Regions from separate parts of the Sphingobium naphthae genome, predicted to be linked through region 1. Evidence: riboswitches for the same ligand, from Rfam matches in the RefSeq annotation. Region 1 holds a riboswitch; the other holds the start of a gene.
What was found. Region 1 has a riboswitch for cobalamin ahead of ACGGKE_RS16165 (putative oxygenase MesX). Riboswitches for the same ligand answer to the same signal wherever they lie in the genome.
Positions count from the first base shown of each region.

Region 2: another riboswitch for cobalamin. It lies ahead of ACGGKE_RS05295 (TonB-dependent receptor plug domain-containing protein); the one in region 1 lies ahead of ACGGKE_RS16165 (putative oxygenase MesX).

Region 1 covers NZ_CP171455.1:228,730-236,603, forward strand. Annotated here, with positions in the region: gene ACGGKE_RS16140 (PAS domain-containing protein) at 1-1,657, shown strand, start outside; gene ACGGKE_RS16145 (cation:proton antiporter) at 1,711-3,006, shown strand; gene ACGGKE_RS16150 (dimethylarginine dimethylaminohydrolase family protein) at 3,104-4,021, shown strand; gene ACGGKE_RS16155 (DUF3072 domain-containing protein) at 4,144-4,371, shown strand; cobalamin riboswitch at 4,615-4,851, shown strand; gene ACGGKE_RS16160 (acyl-CoA thioesterase) at 4,952-5,761, shown strand; cobalamin riboswitch at 5,916-6,163, shown strand; partial or broken gene ACGGKE_RS16165 (putative oxygenase MesX) at 6,289-6,873, shown strand; partial or broken gene ACGGKE_RS16170 (methionine synthase) at 6,878-7,582, shown strand; partial or broken gene ACGGKE_RS16175 (laccase domain-containing protein) at 7,732-7,874, shown strand, end outside.
Region 2 covers NZ_CP171454.1:1,085,064-1,092,937, reverse strand. Annotated here, with positions in the region: gene ACGGKE_RS05320 (threonine-phosphate decarboxylase) at 1-216, opposite strand, end outside; gene cobS (adenosylcobinamide-GDP ribazoletransferase) at 213-935, opposite strand; gene ACGGKE_RS05310 (histidine phosphatase family protein) at 932-1,501, opposite strand; gene cobT (nicotinate-nucleotide--dimethylbenzimidazole phosphoribosyltransferase) at 1,498-2,517, opposite strand; gene ACGGKE_RS05300 (DUF1636 domain-containing protein) at 2,514-2,912, opposite strand; gene ACGGKE_RS05295 (TonB-dependent receptor plug domain-containing protein) at 2,914-4,857, opposite strand; cobalamin riboswitch at 4,994-5,177, opposite strand; gene ACGGKE_RS05290 (DUF4198 domain-containing protein) at 5,272-5,904, opposite strand; gene ACGGKE_RS05285 (TonB-dependent siderophore receptor) at 5,926-7,874, opposite strand, start outside.

The DNA of each region.
Region 1 (7,874 bases):
GGCGATCACCACCCGCATGGTGGCGACGCATCTTGGCCTGTCCAATTGCGCCTATGCCGACATGGATGAGGATCAGGACGGCTTCACCATCCGGGGCGACTGGGCGGCGCCCGGTTCGCCCTCGATCATCGGGCATTACCACCTGCGGGATTTCGGGGCGCTCGCGCTGGAGCGGCTGCACGCAGGCCTGCCGCTCATCATCAACGACAATGCGCGCGATCTGCCACCGCATGAGGCCAAGACCTTTCAGGACATCGGCATCGCCGCGACCATCTGCATGCCGCTGATCAAGGGCAGCCGCCTGACCGCGCTGATGGCCATCCACGACCATGAACCGCATGACTGGACCGCGTCCGAACTGCGGCTGATCGCCTCGGTCGCCGAACGGTCCTGGGCGCATATCGAGCGTGTCCGCACCACGGCGGCGCTCGCCGAACTCAACGCCAGCCTGGAAGAGCGGGTCGAGGAGCGTTCGCGCCAGCTGCTCGCCGCCGAGGAGGCACTGCGCCAGGCGCAGAAAATGGAGGCGGTGGGCCAGTTGACCGGCGGCATAGCGCACGACTTCAACAATATGCTGACCGGCGTGATCGGGTCGCTTGACCTGCTGCAACGCCATCTGGCGACCGGGCGCGCCGATCGCGTCGCGCGCTATATAGACACCGCCATGACCTCCGCCCAGCGCGCCGCGGCGCTGACCCAGCGCCTGCTCGCCTTCTCGCGCCGACAGTCGCTCGATGTGACGGCGGTCGACGTCAGCGGTCTGGTCGCCGGCATGGAGGACATGCTGCGGCGGACGCTGGACGAGAATATCCGGCTCGACGTGCGCCTGGCCGACGACACCTGGCTGGTCAGGACCGATCATAATCAGCTCGAAAGCGCCTTGCTCAACCTTGCCATCAATGCGCGCGACGCCATGCCCCATGGTGGAACGCTCACCATAGAGGCGCGCAACAGTCCGCTGGACGCCGCGCAGGTCGATGGCGTGGACGGGTTGCAGGCCGGCGACTTCGTCGAGATCTGCGTGTCGGACACCGGCACGGGCATGAGCGAGGATGTGCTCGCCAAGGCGTTCGACCCCTTCTTTACCACCAAGCCGATTGGCGCGGGCACCGGTCTTGGCCTGTCGATGGTCTATGGCTTTGCCCGGCAATCGGGCGGCCATGTCCGCATCGTTTCCGTGCCCGAACAGGGCACGACGATCCGGCTGTTGCTGCCGCGCCATGTCGGCGAGCAGGAAGAGGCGGGCGCGGCCGGGATCGAGGTGCGCGTCGCCGAACCGGGCGAGTGCGTCCTGCTGGTCGAGGATGATCCGTCCGTCCGGCTGCTGGTCTGCGATGTCCTCAACGACCTGGGCTATGAAGTATGGCAGGCGCCCGACGGCCAGGCCGCGATCGCGCTGGCGCAGACCATGCGCCGCATCGACCTGCTGATCAGCGACGTGGGCCTGCCGGGGATGAACGGACGCCAGCTTGCCGACATATTGCGCGGCGACCGACCGGACCTTCGCATCCTCTTCATCACCGGCTATGCTGAGCGCGCCGCGATCCGCGGGGAGTTTCTGGGTCAGGGTATGGAAATGATTGCCAAGCCCTTCGCCATGGATGTCCTCTCGGCCAAGATACGCGAGATGATCGAGACGCTCGCGCCGGCGCCCTGATCGCCGGTGAACATACCGGTGAACATAAGGCGGCATTTCAGGGTTAAGCTGGAATGTCGGCTTTTTCCTCTCCCGAACCCTATATTCTCTGGCTGACCGGCGCGGGCGTGCTGATCACGCTGGTGGCGTGGCTGCCGCTGGCGCTGAAGCGCCTGCCGCTCTCGCTGCCGATCATCTGCATGGCGGCCGGGGCCGCCATCTTCCTCATCCCGGCCGTCAGCTTTCGCCCCTTGCCCATGATCCTGCCGGACATTGCCGAACGGCTGACCGAATTCGTCGTCATCATCGCGCTGATGGGCGCGGGGCTGAAGCTCGATCGCCTCTTCAGCTGGCGCAGGTGGAACGTCACCTGGCGGCTGCTGGGCATCACCATGCCGCTGTCGATCGCCGCGATCATGCTGATCGGCGTCACTCTGCTCGGCCTGCCCTGGCCGGTCGCGCTGCTGCTGGGCGCCTGCCTTGCGCCCACCGACCCGGTGCTGGCCGCCGACGTGCAGGTCGGCCCGCCCAAAAGCGGCGAGGAGGACGAGGTGCGGTTCGGCCTCACGTCCGAAGCCGGGCTCAATGACGGGCTTGCCTTCCCCTTCGTCAATCTGGCGATCGCGCTGGCCGCTGCGTCGAGCGCGTCCGAGTCCTGGCTGCAGCAATGGCTGCTCCATGATGTGCTGTGGGAAGTGTCGGTCGGCCTGCTGGGCGGCTGGGCCGTGGGCTGGCTGTTCGGCTGGCTGACCTTCCATGTCCCGGCCCGCAGCCGGCTGGTTCAGACCGGCGACGGGCTGATCGCGATCGCGGCTACCCTGATCTCTTACGGCGTCGCAGAGATGCTCGACAGCTATGGGTTCCTGGCGGTGTTCGTCACCGCCCTGACGCTGCGCCGGTCGCACCGCGATCATGAGTTTCAGCGCGACATGCATGCCCTTACCGAACAGGTGGAGCGGCTGGCGATGATGGTGCTGCTGATCCTGTTCGGCGGCGCGCTGGTCAGCGGACTGCTGGCGCCGCTGGTCTGGCAGGATCTGGTCGCCGCCATCGCGATCATCCTTATCGTGCGACCGGCCGCGGGACTGATCGGCCTCATCGGCATGCCGGCCGAGCGCAGCGAGAAGATGACGCTCGCCTTCTTCGGCATCCGCGGCGTCGGGTCCTTCTACTATCTCGCTTATGCACTCAACCATGGCGATTTCGGATCGGGCGAGCGGCTCTGGGCGATCATTGGCCTGGTGGTGCTTCTGTCCATCCTGCTCCACGGCCTCAGCGTCACGCCGGTCATGCGCGCCATGGACCGGCAGCAGGGTCGAGACCCCGACCAACCGGACCCGGGACGGGCGAATGACGACGTCGCCAAATGAGCAAAGCCGCCGGAAAACAGCTTAACCTGCGTTTCAATACGTGGGACGCCGGGGAACGGCGCGCAGAACAGGGGGTTACAGGCGGCAGGAGACGATCATGAAAATCGATTTTGGCGCTTATGATGGCGCGACCGCTGCACCCTTTGCGTTTGAAGACAGGTCCTTCCAGCTGTCGAGCGAAACCGACCGGCTGACGGATGTTCTGCTATGCCCGCCCCATTATCTAGCGCCCGTGCCCTGCTGCGCCGTGACGCGGCAGAATCTCGCGCAGGGGCTGGTGACGCAAGTGGATGAAGCGCAGCGGCAGCATGGCGTGCTGGTGCAGTTGCTCCAGTCGCAGGGCGTGCGTTGCCACATGTTGACGCCCGATCCCGACCTTGCCGACATGTGTTTCACCCGCGATGTCGGCGTCTCGACGCCCTGGGGCATGGTGGCGCTCAATCCAGCCATGCCGCACCGCCAGGCGGAGGTCGACCGCTTGACCAATGCCTATCGCGACTGGCGCGTGCCGGTGCGGCGGATCACGAGCGGCACGATCGAAGGCGGCGATGTCTGCGTTGCCCGCGAAGGCTTGCTGATCCTGGGCATGTCGGGCGAGCGCAGCTCGGCCGCTGGCGTCGAGGAATTCTCCGCCCCCTTCCGCGCGGCCGGCTGGGACGTGCTTATCTGCCCTTTCCATTCCGACCATCTGCATCTCGACACGATCTTCTGCATGGTGGACCGGCATCAGGCGATTGGCTGCGCCGACCTGCTGGACCCCGGTTTCGTCCGGGCGCTGAGCGTGCATGGCGTGTCGCTCATCCCCCTTCCCGAAACGGTCGCGCCGTCGCTGGGATGCAATATCCTGTCCTTGGGCGACCGGCGGATCGTCACCAGCACCGATGCTATCGTCCCGCCCCTGCTTCGCCAGGCGGGCTATCGCGTCATGGAAGTCGATATCTCGCAGTTCACCGCCTGTGGCGGGGGCGTCCACTGCCTGACGCAGCCGCTCCGCCGCGTGCCCACAGGGGAGTGAGCGGGTCGGCGGCTGCGACCAAAATGCGTCGCCTGCAAAAATGCTCACGCAAGCTTCGGGAACGTTCCGCACGCACGCCCGTTTGACAAGAACGAATTAGGAACAAATGGAGCATCTTCACCATGGCCGACGAATTGCATAATCCCAAGCTCGATGCGCATCCCGGCTCCAATACGGAGAAGGATCCGGAAAGCTGGGTATCGGGCGACGATCCGATGACCGGCGCACAAGCCTCCTACCTCACCACCCTGTGCGAAGAGGCCGGCGTCGATGCGCCCGCCGAAGGACTGAGCAAGGCGGAGGCGTCGAAAGAGATCGACGCGCTGAAAGCGCAACTCGGCCGCGAGTGAGCGCCTTGCACCCTGACTGATGCATGAACAAGCTGACGCTGAAATCTGGTTCAGCGGAGCGGTCCCTTCGCAGCTCGCCACATTGCATTGTTCCGATGATGGACACGCATGTCGCTGGTTACTGTAGGATTTGCAACGGGCACCGCCTTCTTGGTCGGTCTTATCGCGACCTCGCACATGCTCTCGCAGCTTTTGATCCTCCCCATCGACATGCGCCATTCTTGACGACCGGACCAATCCTTGCGATCTGCCGATGGTCGAGGTTCCTCATCTCAGCTTTGGGGTGGGGCTAAGACGGGAAGCCGGTGGCGCTCGCAAGGGCGGAATCCGGCGCTGCCCCCGCAACTGTATGCGGCGAGCGGCGGCCCCTGGATGCGCCACTGGCGGTCTGCCCCGAGCGATTGGGCATGGCGCTGGGAAGGCCGGGACCGACGTGTCGACCCGTGAGCCAGGAGACCTGCCTCCGACGCGATAACGACCACCGGCGGGGTGTCCGGTCTGGCCGCTGCTGTGCGAGGGCCAGTCGGGCCCTGGCATGTTTGCGCCTGGACTGCGTCCTCCCGCACATATTGCGAGAGCCATGACTATCCACATCCCCCAGGCGCCCGCCGCCGCCCTGCAAGTGATCGATATGGTCTTCCCCGGGAATACCAATCACCATGGCACGCTGTTCGGAGGCGTGGCGCTAGCCCATATGGACAAGATCGCGTTTATCGCGGCCGCGCGCCATGGTCGCGCACCATTCGTCACCGCCTCGTCGGAAAAGATCGATTTCGCCGCGCCCGCTCATAGAGGCGAGATGATCGAGGCGACCGCCCGTATCATCCGCGTCGGGCGCAGGTCGCTCGATGTCGAGGTCGAATTGATCGCGGAGGGCACGGTGAACGCCGAGAGGCGCCTCTGCACGCGCGGGCGCTTCACGCTCGTGGCGGTGAAGGGACCGGACACGCGCTTGCCCTTGCCGCCGCTCAAGGACGCCGCACCGACAGACGATGGCCGGCTCCATATGGTCGACATGGTCTTCCCGGGCGAAACGAACCATTATGGCACCCTCTATGGCGGCGACGCGCTGAAGATGATGGGCAAGGCAGCCTTCATCGCAGCGACGCGCTGCAGTCGCGCCGTGATCGTCATGGCGGCGTCCCATCGCATTGATTTCGTCTCTCCCGTTCATGAGGGCGAGATGATCGAACTCATCTCCCAGGTACGGGAGATCGGTCGTAGTTCCATCCTGACAGAAGTTGAGCTTTGGGCCGAAAATCTGCTGGATGGCGCGCGGCGCCACGCCGCGACGGCCACCTTCACAATGGTGTCGGTGGACGATGAAGGACGCGCCAAGCCGATCGATCGCGACAGGACAGTCCAACGTCTGTTCACCCAGGGGCTATGATGTGGAGGCAGACATAGCGACCCAGGCTCAGCCTATGCTTCGCCGCCGTGCGATAAGCGCGCCGTGTGGCTGCAATAGTCCTTCCATCGAGCACGCACATCGGAGCGATATAAAGATTTCTTTATATACGCCTTGACGAGCGTCTTGAAAATCGCGATGAAGAAGATGTCGAGGTTCCCTGTTTCCGTTCATGATGATGGCGGGCGACAGGGCTAAGACGGGAAGCCGGTGGCGCTTGCGAGAGCGGAATCCGGCGCTGCCCCCGCAACTGTAAGCGGCGAGCGGCGGCCCCATGACGTGTCACTGACGCCAGTTCCGAGCGATCGGCAGTGGCGGCGGGAAGGCCGGGGCTGGCGTGATGACCCGTGAGCCAGGAGACCTGCCTCCGACGCGATAACTTTCCTCGGACGGGGGTTCCTCCGGTGGATCGCGCTTGACGCAGGGCTCGTGGCTTTCGGCCGCACGAGCTATCTCTCGCGCGCTCTTCCTTGGCCTCCTGCCCGGCACATGCAGGTAGGATACCGATCATGACCGACAGCAGCTTTACCTTCTCGATCAAGACCATTGCCTTCGATGAGAATTACCGGCCGGCTGACACGACGCGGATCACGACCAATTTCGCCAATCTAGCCAGGGGCGACAGCCGCCAGGAGAATTTGCGCAACACCCTGCGGATGATCGATAATCGTTTCAACTCCCTGGCCCATTGGGACAATCCTCAGGGTGATCGCTATTCGGTGGAACTGACGATCATCTCTGTCGAAATGCAGGTCGACGCCGATCGCGGCTCCGAAGCATTTCCCCTGATCGAAATCCTCCAGACCAGCATCCTCGACCGAAAAACCAATGAGCGCATCCCCGGCGTTGTCGGAAACAACTTCTCATCCTATGTGCGCGATTACGATTTCAGCGTGGTCCTGCCCCACCACAGGAAAACGCACCCGGGTTCCGAGGCTCCGCAGGACTTTGGCGACCTGCATGGCAAATTGTTCAGGCATTTCCTGAATTCGGATGCCTACAGGGACCATTCCAGCAAGTCCCCCGTCATCTGCCTGAGCGTATCGAGCAGCAAGACCTATCATCGCACAACCAATGTCCACCCGGTCCTGGGCAACGTCGGTCTTTGTCGAAGACGCGAAATTTCTGCGCGCGCAGACCGACCAGCCGATCAAGTGGACCCTGCCGGGGCCGATGACGATGATCGATACGCTCTACGATGCCCATTATCGGAGCCGCGAAAAGCTGGCCTGGGAATTTGCCAGGATCCTGGGCGAGGAAGCCAGGGAACTGGAGGCTGCGGGTGTCGACATCATTCAGTTCGACGAACCGGCCTTCAATGTCTTCTTCGAGGAGGCGAACGACTGGGGCATCGCCACACTGGAAAAGGCTGCCGAAGGGCTGACGTGCGAGACCGCGGTCCATATCTGCTACGGCTACGGCATCAAGGCCAACACTGACTGGAAGAAGACGCTGGGGTCGGAATGGCGGCAATATGAGGAAACCTTTCCCAATCTGCAGAAATCCAGCATCGATATTATCTCGCTGGAATGCCACCACTCCCACGTCCCGATGGAGCTGATCGAACTGGTCCGCGGAAAGAAGGTGATGGTGGGGGCGATCGATGTGGCGAGCGATAGGATCGAGACGCCGGAGGATGTTGCCGAAACGCTGCGCAAGGCGCTTGCGTTCGTGGACGCCGACAAGCTCTATCCGTCGACCAATTGCGGCATGGCCCCCCTCTCCCGGGGCATTGCGCGGGGCAAGCTGAACGCTCTGGGCGCCGGCGCCGAGATCGTCCGGCAGGAACTCTCGGCCGCCTGACAAGCCGGCAAGGTCAGCGCACATGTTTGGCGATCAGGAGGATCGGCGCGACGATCCTCCTGACCGTAGCGGCTCGCCCCCTGTCTCTGACCAAAACCGGAAGGTCAGCCTTTGCAGCGATCCTTGCCACCCGCACAACGGAAAAATATCCGAGTCATGGGCGGTCGCGATCATTGCCATACTCACTCACCCATCGTTTCGAGGCTGGGGCTGGGGAGAATGGGCGGTATTTTTCGTCGGGTCGTGCGGGGCATCTGCAGTTCGACATTGGCGGCTATGTGGCGGCGCGCCT
Region 2 (7,874 bases), on a different replicon from region 1:
CGGGTCGGCGCCGAAATGCGCGGCGGCAGCGATTTCGAGCTGCGCGAGCGCAGACGTTTCGGGCAGGCGTCGCCAGTCTATGGCCATGGTGGCCGCACCCGGCCAGGGGGCAGGGTTGATGCCGGTCGACAGGTCGATCCACAGCCTCTCGCATCCCCCGAACCGCTGCCGCGCCGCGTCGAGTGCGCCGCCATGCCATAGCCAGGCCTCGGTCATCGGAGGAGGGTCCAGAGGATGGCGGCGATCAGCAGGGCGGTCTCGCTGATTTCGATTCCGGCGCCATGACCGTCGCCCGAAATGCCGCCGATCCGGCGTTTGAGCCAGAGCGCCCAGAGCAGCGCGACGAAGGGCAAGACCGACAGCGAAGGCGACAGGAACAAGGCGGCTGCCATCAATGCCAGCGCCCATGCGCCAAGGTCGATCGGACGCACGGCATGGCGGAAGCGCGCGCCGAGCCCGTCATGCAGCGGCGGCAGCCAGCGCGCCCAGCCCAGCGGAGCGATGCGGGCGGCGAAGGGGATCAGCGCGATCGCGAGCAGCGCGTCCCGTTCCACCAGGGCATGGAGGAGCACCAGCTTGGCGATCAATTGCAGGCCGATCGCGACAACACCGAAGCTGCCGATATGCGGATCGTGCAGCACGGCCAGCAGTCGCGCCTGGTCCTTGTGCGCCGCGCCGGCTGCATCCGCCACGTCCGCCAGCCCGTCGAGATGAAGCGCCACCGTTACGCCGATCCAGGCGGTGAGCGCGGCAAGCGCGCCTGCCCAGTCGTCAACCACCGTCCCCGCCAACGCCGCGCCCGACACCAGCGCCCCGACGATCAATCCCGTGACGGGAAACCAGCGGATCGACGCGGCGAAATCCTCGGCATCGGCGGCGACGGACGGCATCGGCAGGCGCGTCATGAACTGGATGGCGAGGATCAGCCGCTTCATTGGCGCAACTCCGAGATCTGCGCCACGGCCCTGGGGCCGGGCCAGACACGCAGGGAGAGCAGCGAACCATAAGGGAGGTCGAAGCTCCAGAGCTGGGCGATGTCGAAGCCGCACAGCAGATGCAGCGCCGCGCGCATCGGGCCGGCATGAGTCACGACCAGCGTCGGACGCGGCGTCAGTTCGGCGAGCGCCGCGGCGACGCGGGCGGTGAGGCCCGACCATGGCTCTCCGCCCGGCGGCGGGCTGGCGTCGGGATCGGCCCAGAAGCGGTCCAGCGCGGCGGGATCGATATCGGCCGGCGCCTGGCCATCCCACTCGCCGAAATTCAGTTCTCGCCAGCGGGGATCGAGCGTCGGCGTCAGATCATGATCGACGCCGATCGCTTGGGCGGCCGTGCAGCTGCGCTGAAGATGGGACGCGATCAGCTGCTCAATGGCCAGCGCGCGAACCTGGCGAAGGCACTGATCGATCCCTTCCGGCGTCGGCGCCATGTCGGTATGCCCCAGCATCAGGCCCGGGGTGGTCGGCGCGCCGTGGCGCAGCAGATGGAGAGGGAAGGAGTTCATTTCGATGTCGAAACGGATGCTTCCGCGAAGGTCGCCATCCCGTCATGGGCCGCCAGCGCTGCGCGGATGACGCCGGTTGCGACCGCCGCGCCGCTTCCTTCGCCCAGGCGCATGCCCAGCGACAGCAGCGGATCGAGCTTCAGCCGGGCGAGCAGGCGGGCATGGCCGGGTTCGGCCGAGACATGGCCGGCGATGCAATGATCTATGATCCCGGGATAGTGGGCGGCCAGAGGGGCAAGCGCGGCACAGCAGATGAAGCCGTCCAGCACCACCGGTACGCCCAGTTGGCGGGCGCGCAGCACTGCGCCGGCAATGGCCGCGATCTCGCGCCCGCCGACATGGCGCAGCGTCTCGAACGGGGAGAGCGGGGCGTCGCGATGCAGCGCCAGCGCGCGATCGATGACGGCGATCTTGTGGGCAAGCCCGTCGCCATGCACGCCGGTCCCCGGACCTGCCCAGGCGGCCGCGCTTTCGCCGAAGCTGCGCGCGCACAAAGCTGCCGCGGCGGTCGAATTGCCGATCCCCATTTCACCCAGGACAATCAGGTCCAGCCCCGGTTCGATCTGCCCCGCGCCGATATTGAGCGCCGCCAGGCAATCCTCGGCGCTCATCGCCGGCATGACGCTGAAGTCGTCGGTCGGCCGGTCGAGGTCGATCGGCACGACGCGCAGGTCGATCCCGGCCGCGCCGCTCAGCGCGTTGATGGCCGCGCCGCCCGCCTGAAAATTCGCGACCATCTGGGCAGTGACGCTGGCCGGAAAGGCGCTGACGCCCTGGGCGGTGACGCCATGATTGCCGGCGAAGATGATCGCGCGACCCTGGTCAAGGCAAGGTCGCGCACGCCCTTGCCACCCCGCCATGAAGATGGCGATGTCCTCAAGCCGACCGAGCGACCCGGCGGGCTTGGTCAGCTGCGCCTGCCGCGCCGCGGCCGCGTCCTGGGCTGCCCGGTCGGGACCCGGCAGGTCGGACAGGGCGGCGTCGAAGGCAGTGACGGACGGAAAGACGCTGATCATTGGGTGACATATCCCGCCGGAGGGACGCGGACGATGAAACGGCCTTTCACCCCCTGCGGCCAATCGGAAAAGGGCACGCGGCCTTCCGCGCTGGCGGCATGATGCACCGCATAGTCGAGGATCGCACGGGCTGCGGCCTCGTCAGGTTCGAAGCGGCCGAGCACATAGCCGATCTTGCCCGGCGCGCGCAGATGGACGGCGCAGCCTTCTCCGCAGGCGAAGAGGCAGGGCATCGCCTGGACGGCGATGCCCGCATAGGCCGGATCGCTGGCCTGGACCCGCTCCAGCACCGCGATCAGGCGTGCGCCGTCCCGTGGCCCTGTCGGATCCTGCCCCGGGCGGCGGCATGTGCTGCACGCCACCACGGCGGGGCCAGGATCGACCGGGTTCAGCATGTCAGAAACGACCCCTGATGCCCGCATAGATGCTGCGGCCCAATGTGCCGTAGCGATAGGCGGTCATGTAGGATTCGTCGAAGACATTCTCCGCCCGGGCGAACAGGCGCAGGCTGTCGCTCAGGGCATATTCGGCGCGCAGATCGACCAGGGTATAATCGCCCAGACGTGTCGTGTTCGCCGCATTGTCATAGCTCTTGCCCGACCAGCGCACCGCCGACCCCAGGGTCAGGCCGAAATCGAAGTCATAGGAAATCGAGCCATTGGCCATGTGGCGCGGGCGGCGCGGCAGCCAATTGCCTTCCGTCGCGGCACCGGCGGAGCGATCCTCCGCCACTGTCCAGCTATAATTGCCGTCGAGCGTCAGACCGCCGAGCTTTAACGCGGCGTCCGCCTCGATCCCGTGCGCCTCGGCGCGAGCCACGTTCAGATAATAGCCCCAGCGCGGCGTGTCCGTGCCGGGCATCACGCACAAAGGATCGGTGCTGTCGAACGAGCAGCTGTTATAAATGATCTGGCCTGTGGTGGTGCGCTCGAAATAGGTCGCGCCGATCGTGAAGGCCTGACCGAACAACGCCTGCTGGACGCCGGCTTCCCAGCCATGCGCGCGCTCGGGGTCGAGGTTCACATTCCCATATTCGCTGAACAGCTGATAGAGGGATGGCGCCTTGAAGCCCTCGCCATAGCTGGCGCGCAGCGTGGTGCGGCTGGGCAGTTCCCAGATGCCGCCGGCCGAGAAGAGAGTGCGGCCGCCATAGCGATTATGATCGTCGTGGCGCACGCCGCCATTCAGCGTCAGCCCGTCGAGCGGGCGGACAGTCACCTGGCCATAGAGGCTGGTGATTTCGGCCTTGCCGGTGATGAAGTCGGGCAGGGGATCGGCCAGCGATCCCGAGGGCGAGCGGCTCTTGAAGCGCGAACGCTCATTTTCCGCGCCGAAGGTCGCGGAAATCCGATCCGTCAGTTCGAAGATGCCCTGATATTCGAATCGGCGGTTCTTGCCCGCGGCCTCGAAGCTGAGCGGCTGTTCCAGTTCGGGGCTGTAGCTGTCGCGATCGGTGTCGGTGTAATTATACGCGATCCGGTTGCGCAGGCGCCCGTCGAGCAGCGCGAAGTTGAGGCCGGCATAGCCGACAAATTCGCGGTTATGGCTATAGTCCGGCGCGTCGCCGCTGAAGCCGTCGATTTCGACGCGACCCGTGGAATAATAGCCGCGCAGGTCGATGCTGGCGTTGGCGCTCAGCGCCAGTTCGGCGCGACCGGCGACATTGCGGTTGGTATAGCCATCCGCTTCGCCGCCGCCAAAGGCCGGCGCGATGGCGGAAATGCCGTCGGTCGTGAAGGACTGGCCGCCGATGCGCCAGCTGAGCGGACCGGACACGCCGCCCAGCGCGGCGCGGGCGCTGACGGTGTCGCGCGATCCGCCTTCGATGTCGAAGCTTCCCTCCAGCGAGGCGTCCGGCTGGGCGGTGACGATGTTGACGACGCCGCCGATCGCCTGGCTGCCCCAGAGCGTGGACTGCGGACCGCGCAGCAGCTCGATTCGTTCGGCATCGCCGATCAGCAGATTGGCGAAATTATAGCCGCCGCCGGTGGAGGAGGGATCGTTGAGCTTCACCCCGTCGATGACGACGACGGTCTGGTCCGTTTCCGCGCCGCGAATGCGCAGCGACGTCGCCGTGCCATAGCCGCCGTTGCGTGAAATGCTGATGCCGGGCGTGCGGAGCAGCAATTCGGTCACGCCGATGTCCTGCGCGCGATCGATGGCCGCCTTGTCCAGAACGGTGATGGATGCGGGAATTTGCTCCAGCGGCGTCGGTGCGCGCGTGGCGGTGACGATGATGCCGCTTTGGGCGTCGGACTCGGGCGGTTCCTGCGCAAGCGCGGGGAAGGACAGGCACAGTGCGATGAGCGCGGTGGAATTTCTGAGCAACAGGCTCGACATGGTAACCCCTTATGACTTGTGCCGCGCGCACGCGGACGATGCCGGCCGGAAGGCACGCGACATCGCCCGCGCAAAGCGCGGCGCTCCCTGTCGTCATGCGGGTTTACCCCCGTCCGCCCGGCTCACCCTGTCCGCGCGAAAGACGACGGCGACAGGCAGGTCTCCTGGCTTGCGGATCAGCGCCGGTCGGCCGCCTTCTCGGGACGAGTCCCAATGGCATAGGGCCGATGGCTCACCGCATACAGTTGCAGGGGCAGCCGGGTTGTACCCGTTCCCATCTTCATCCCCGTCTCCGGGGAACCTGTCGCGTCGCGGCCGTTACATCGAATGTCATGGGGCGGTCAATCACGCCCGGGCGATTTGTGCCGGCCCGTCTGGGAGCCCTTCGCGGCGGCCGCGAAGGGCTTGCGCGTGTCAGTCGTTCATGAAGCTGGTCGTCGTCATGTGATAGATGGTGGCCACCGGCGCGCCGCGCAGCGTCAGGCTGCCGGTCTCTTCCTGAGTCGCGCTGAGGATGTAGCGGCCCTTGGCGTTGATCGGCAGCACCACGCGGCCCTGTGCATCGGTGGTGAAGCTCTTCGACCATTTGTCGGGTGAAATGGCCAGGATTTTGGCAGCGGGCACCGGCTTGCCATCGCGGATCAGGGTGAAGCTGTCCGCACCTGGCGCGGTGGGCACGATTTCGAGCGGCAGCACCGCCTTCGTGTCGGCACGCCCCGCGCGGGCATAGTAGATGACGCCCTGCTTCTTGCCGTCTTCACCCCAGGGTTCGAACACGCTGTCATCCGTCACGCGAACGTCCCCGGCGGGCGCAGCGACCTCGATATAGCCGGCCTTGCGGACCTGGGCTGCCTGCGCGGCGGGGACCAGCCTGGGCGATTTCAGCTTCTCGAACTCCGGGTCGCCGCCTTCGGGCAGGGTGTCGCCGGGCTCACCCAGATAGATGCGGGCGGGGCCGGCGCCGTCGCGCTCGACCCAGATTTCATGCGCCTGAGCAGTGGCGGTCAGGCCGAAGAGCGCCAGCAGCGCGAGCGGGAATGTCTTCATCTTCTCTCTCCTCATCATCGCTCAGAAGCGGAAGCCGATCGTGCCCATCACGTTGCGCGGCGCGCCGATGAAGCAGTCGCCGCGGGCCAGGCAGGACGCATAATATTGATTGTTGAGCAGGTTGGTCGCATTGAGCGCGAAACGCCAGCTGTTCCAGTTGATTTCGGCCAGCGCATCGACGGTCGTGCGCGACGGCGTGACGATCGACCAGACCGAACTGGTCGACACGCTCTTGCCACTATAGACGACGCCGCCGCCCAGGCGGAGCTGCGCCTCGTCCGCAAGACCGAAAGTCTTGGTCGACCACAGCGATGCCGTGTGACGAGGCATGTAATCGAGGTTCGTGTTCGTTTCCGACTTGAGCTTGGTATAGCCGTAATTGGCCAGCAGTTCGACGTTGCCGGGGAGGGTGTGGTTGGCCTCGATCTCGAAACCCTTGGTGTTGAGTTCGCCCGATTGCGTCGTGCCGCCCGCGGCGAGATAGAGGATGCGGTTGCGCTCCTTGATCTTGAAGGCGGTCGCCGTGATGAGCGTGTGAGCACCCAGCTGCCATTTCACGCCTGCTTCATATTGCGTGCCGGTCTGGGGGGTATAGGGATCGCCGAAGCTGCCATCGCCATTGTCGATGCGGCCGGCCACCGGGAGGAAGCTTTCCGTGTAGCTGAAGAAGGGTGAGAGCCCGGCGCCGATTTCTCCAATGATGCCCGCGCGGAACGTCGTCGCATGATCCTTCTGACCGGAAGATCCGGTCACCCGGTCGCGACGGGCGCCGAGCACGATGGAGACGCGGTCGTAGAAGCGGACCTGATCCTGGACATAGATGCCGAGCTGCTTCTGGCTCTCGGTCGTGAAGGCGCCGGTCGGATCATAGGTCGCCAGGGCATCATAATCTATGTCGTACAGATCGACGATCTCACGTCCGCCGTCATAGCGCTTGGCGACCTTGTTCCAGCTATAGTCGATGCCGACCAGAAGCTTGTGCTCGATATTCGCGCCCGTATTGAACGTGAACAGCAGATTGTTGTCGGTCGAAAAGACGTTCATCCGGGCGTCGCTGGCATCCGCAGTCAGGCCGATGGTGCGGCCGTCCGTGCCATAGACGGAGAAGGGGTCCTGCGGATTGGTATAGCTGTCCGCATAATGGGTATTATATTCCAGGTCGCTGTCGATGTACCGGGCCTTGAGGCTCAGCCGGACGGCATCGGAAAAATTATGGGTGATCGAACCGCCACCCTGCAGGGAACGCCCCGCATAACGGTCCCACCCGGCCTTGCCGACGAAGGTGTAGCGATCCAGTTGCTCGCCGGCGACGGTATTGGGCTTGAAGGTGCCCACAATGGGCAGGAACTGCGAGGTCGAACCGGTATCATCCTCCTGATAGAGGCCGGTCAGCGTGACGTCGGTATCGGGGGTCGGTTGCCAGCGGATCGAAGGCGCCAGCATCACCCGGTCATCGGGGACATGGTCGATGAAGGTGTCGGCATCACGAGCGCGGCCGACGAGGCGCACGGCGAGATTGTCCGCCAGTGCGACATTGACGTCGCCAAGCACTTCCTTGCGGTCATAGCTGCCATAGACGAGGTTGACTTCACCCCGCGTGGTGAAGTCGGGCGTCTTGCTAACGAGGTTGACGAGGCCGCCGATGGAGCCTTGGCCGAACAGAACGGACGCGGGGCCGCGCAGGATTTCGACGCGGGAGAAATTATAAGGGTCGGATGTGATGGACGCGTAGTAGGAGAAGATATCGCGCATGCCGTCGCGGAACTGCAAGGCGTCGAGGCCGCGCACGTTGAAGCCATCGACCCGCGTGTCCCGACCATAGGGATTGGCAAGCACGCCAGCGGCATATTTGACTGTGTCGCTGATGCTGATGGCGCCTTGCGAAAGATAGCGCTCGGCACTGATGACGGTGATCGGCTGGGGCGTCTCGATGATCGGCGTTTCGGTCTTCGTGCCGGCATATTGCGTGG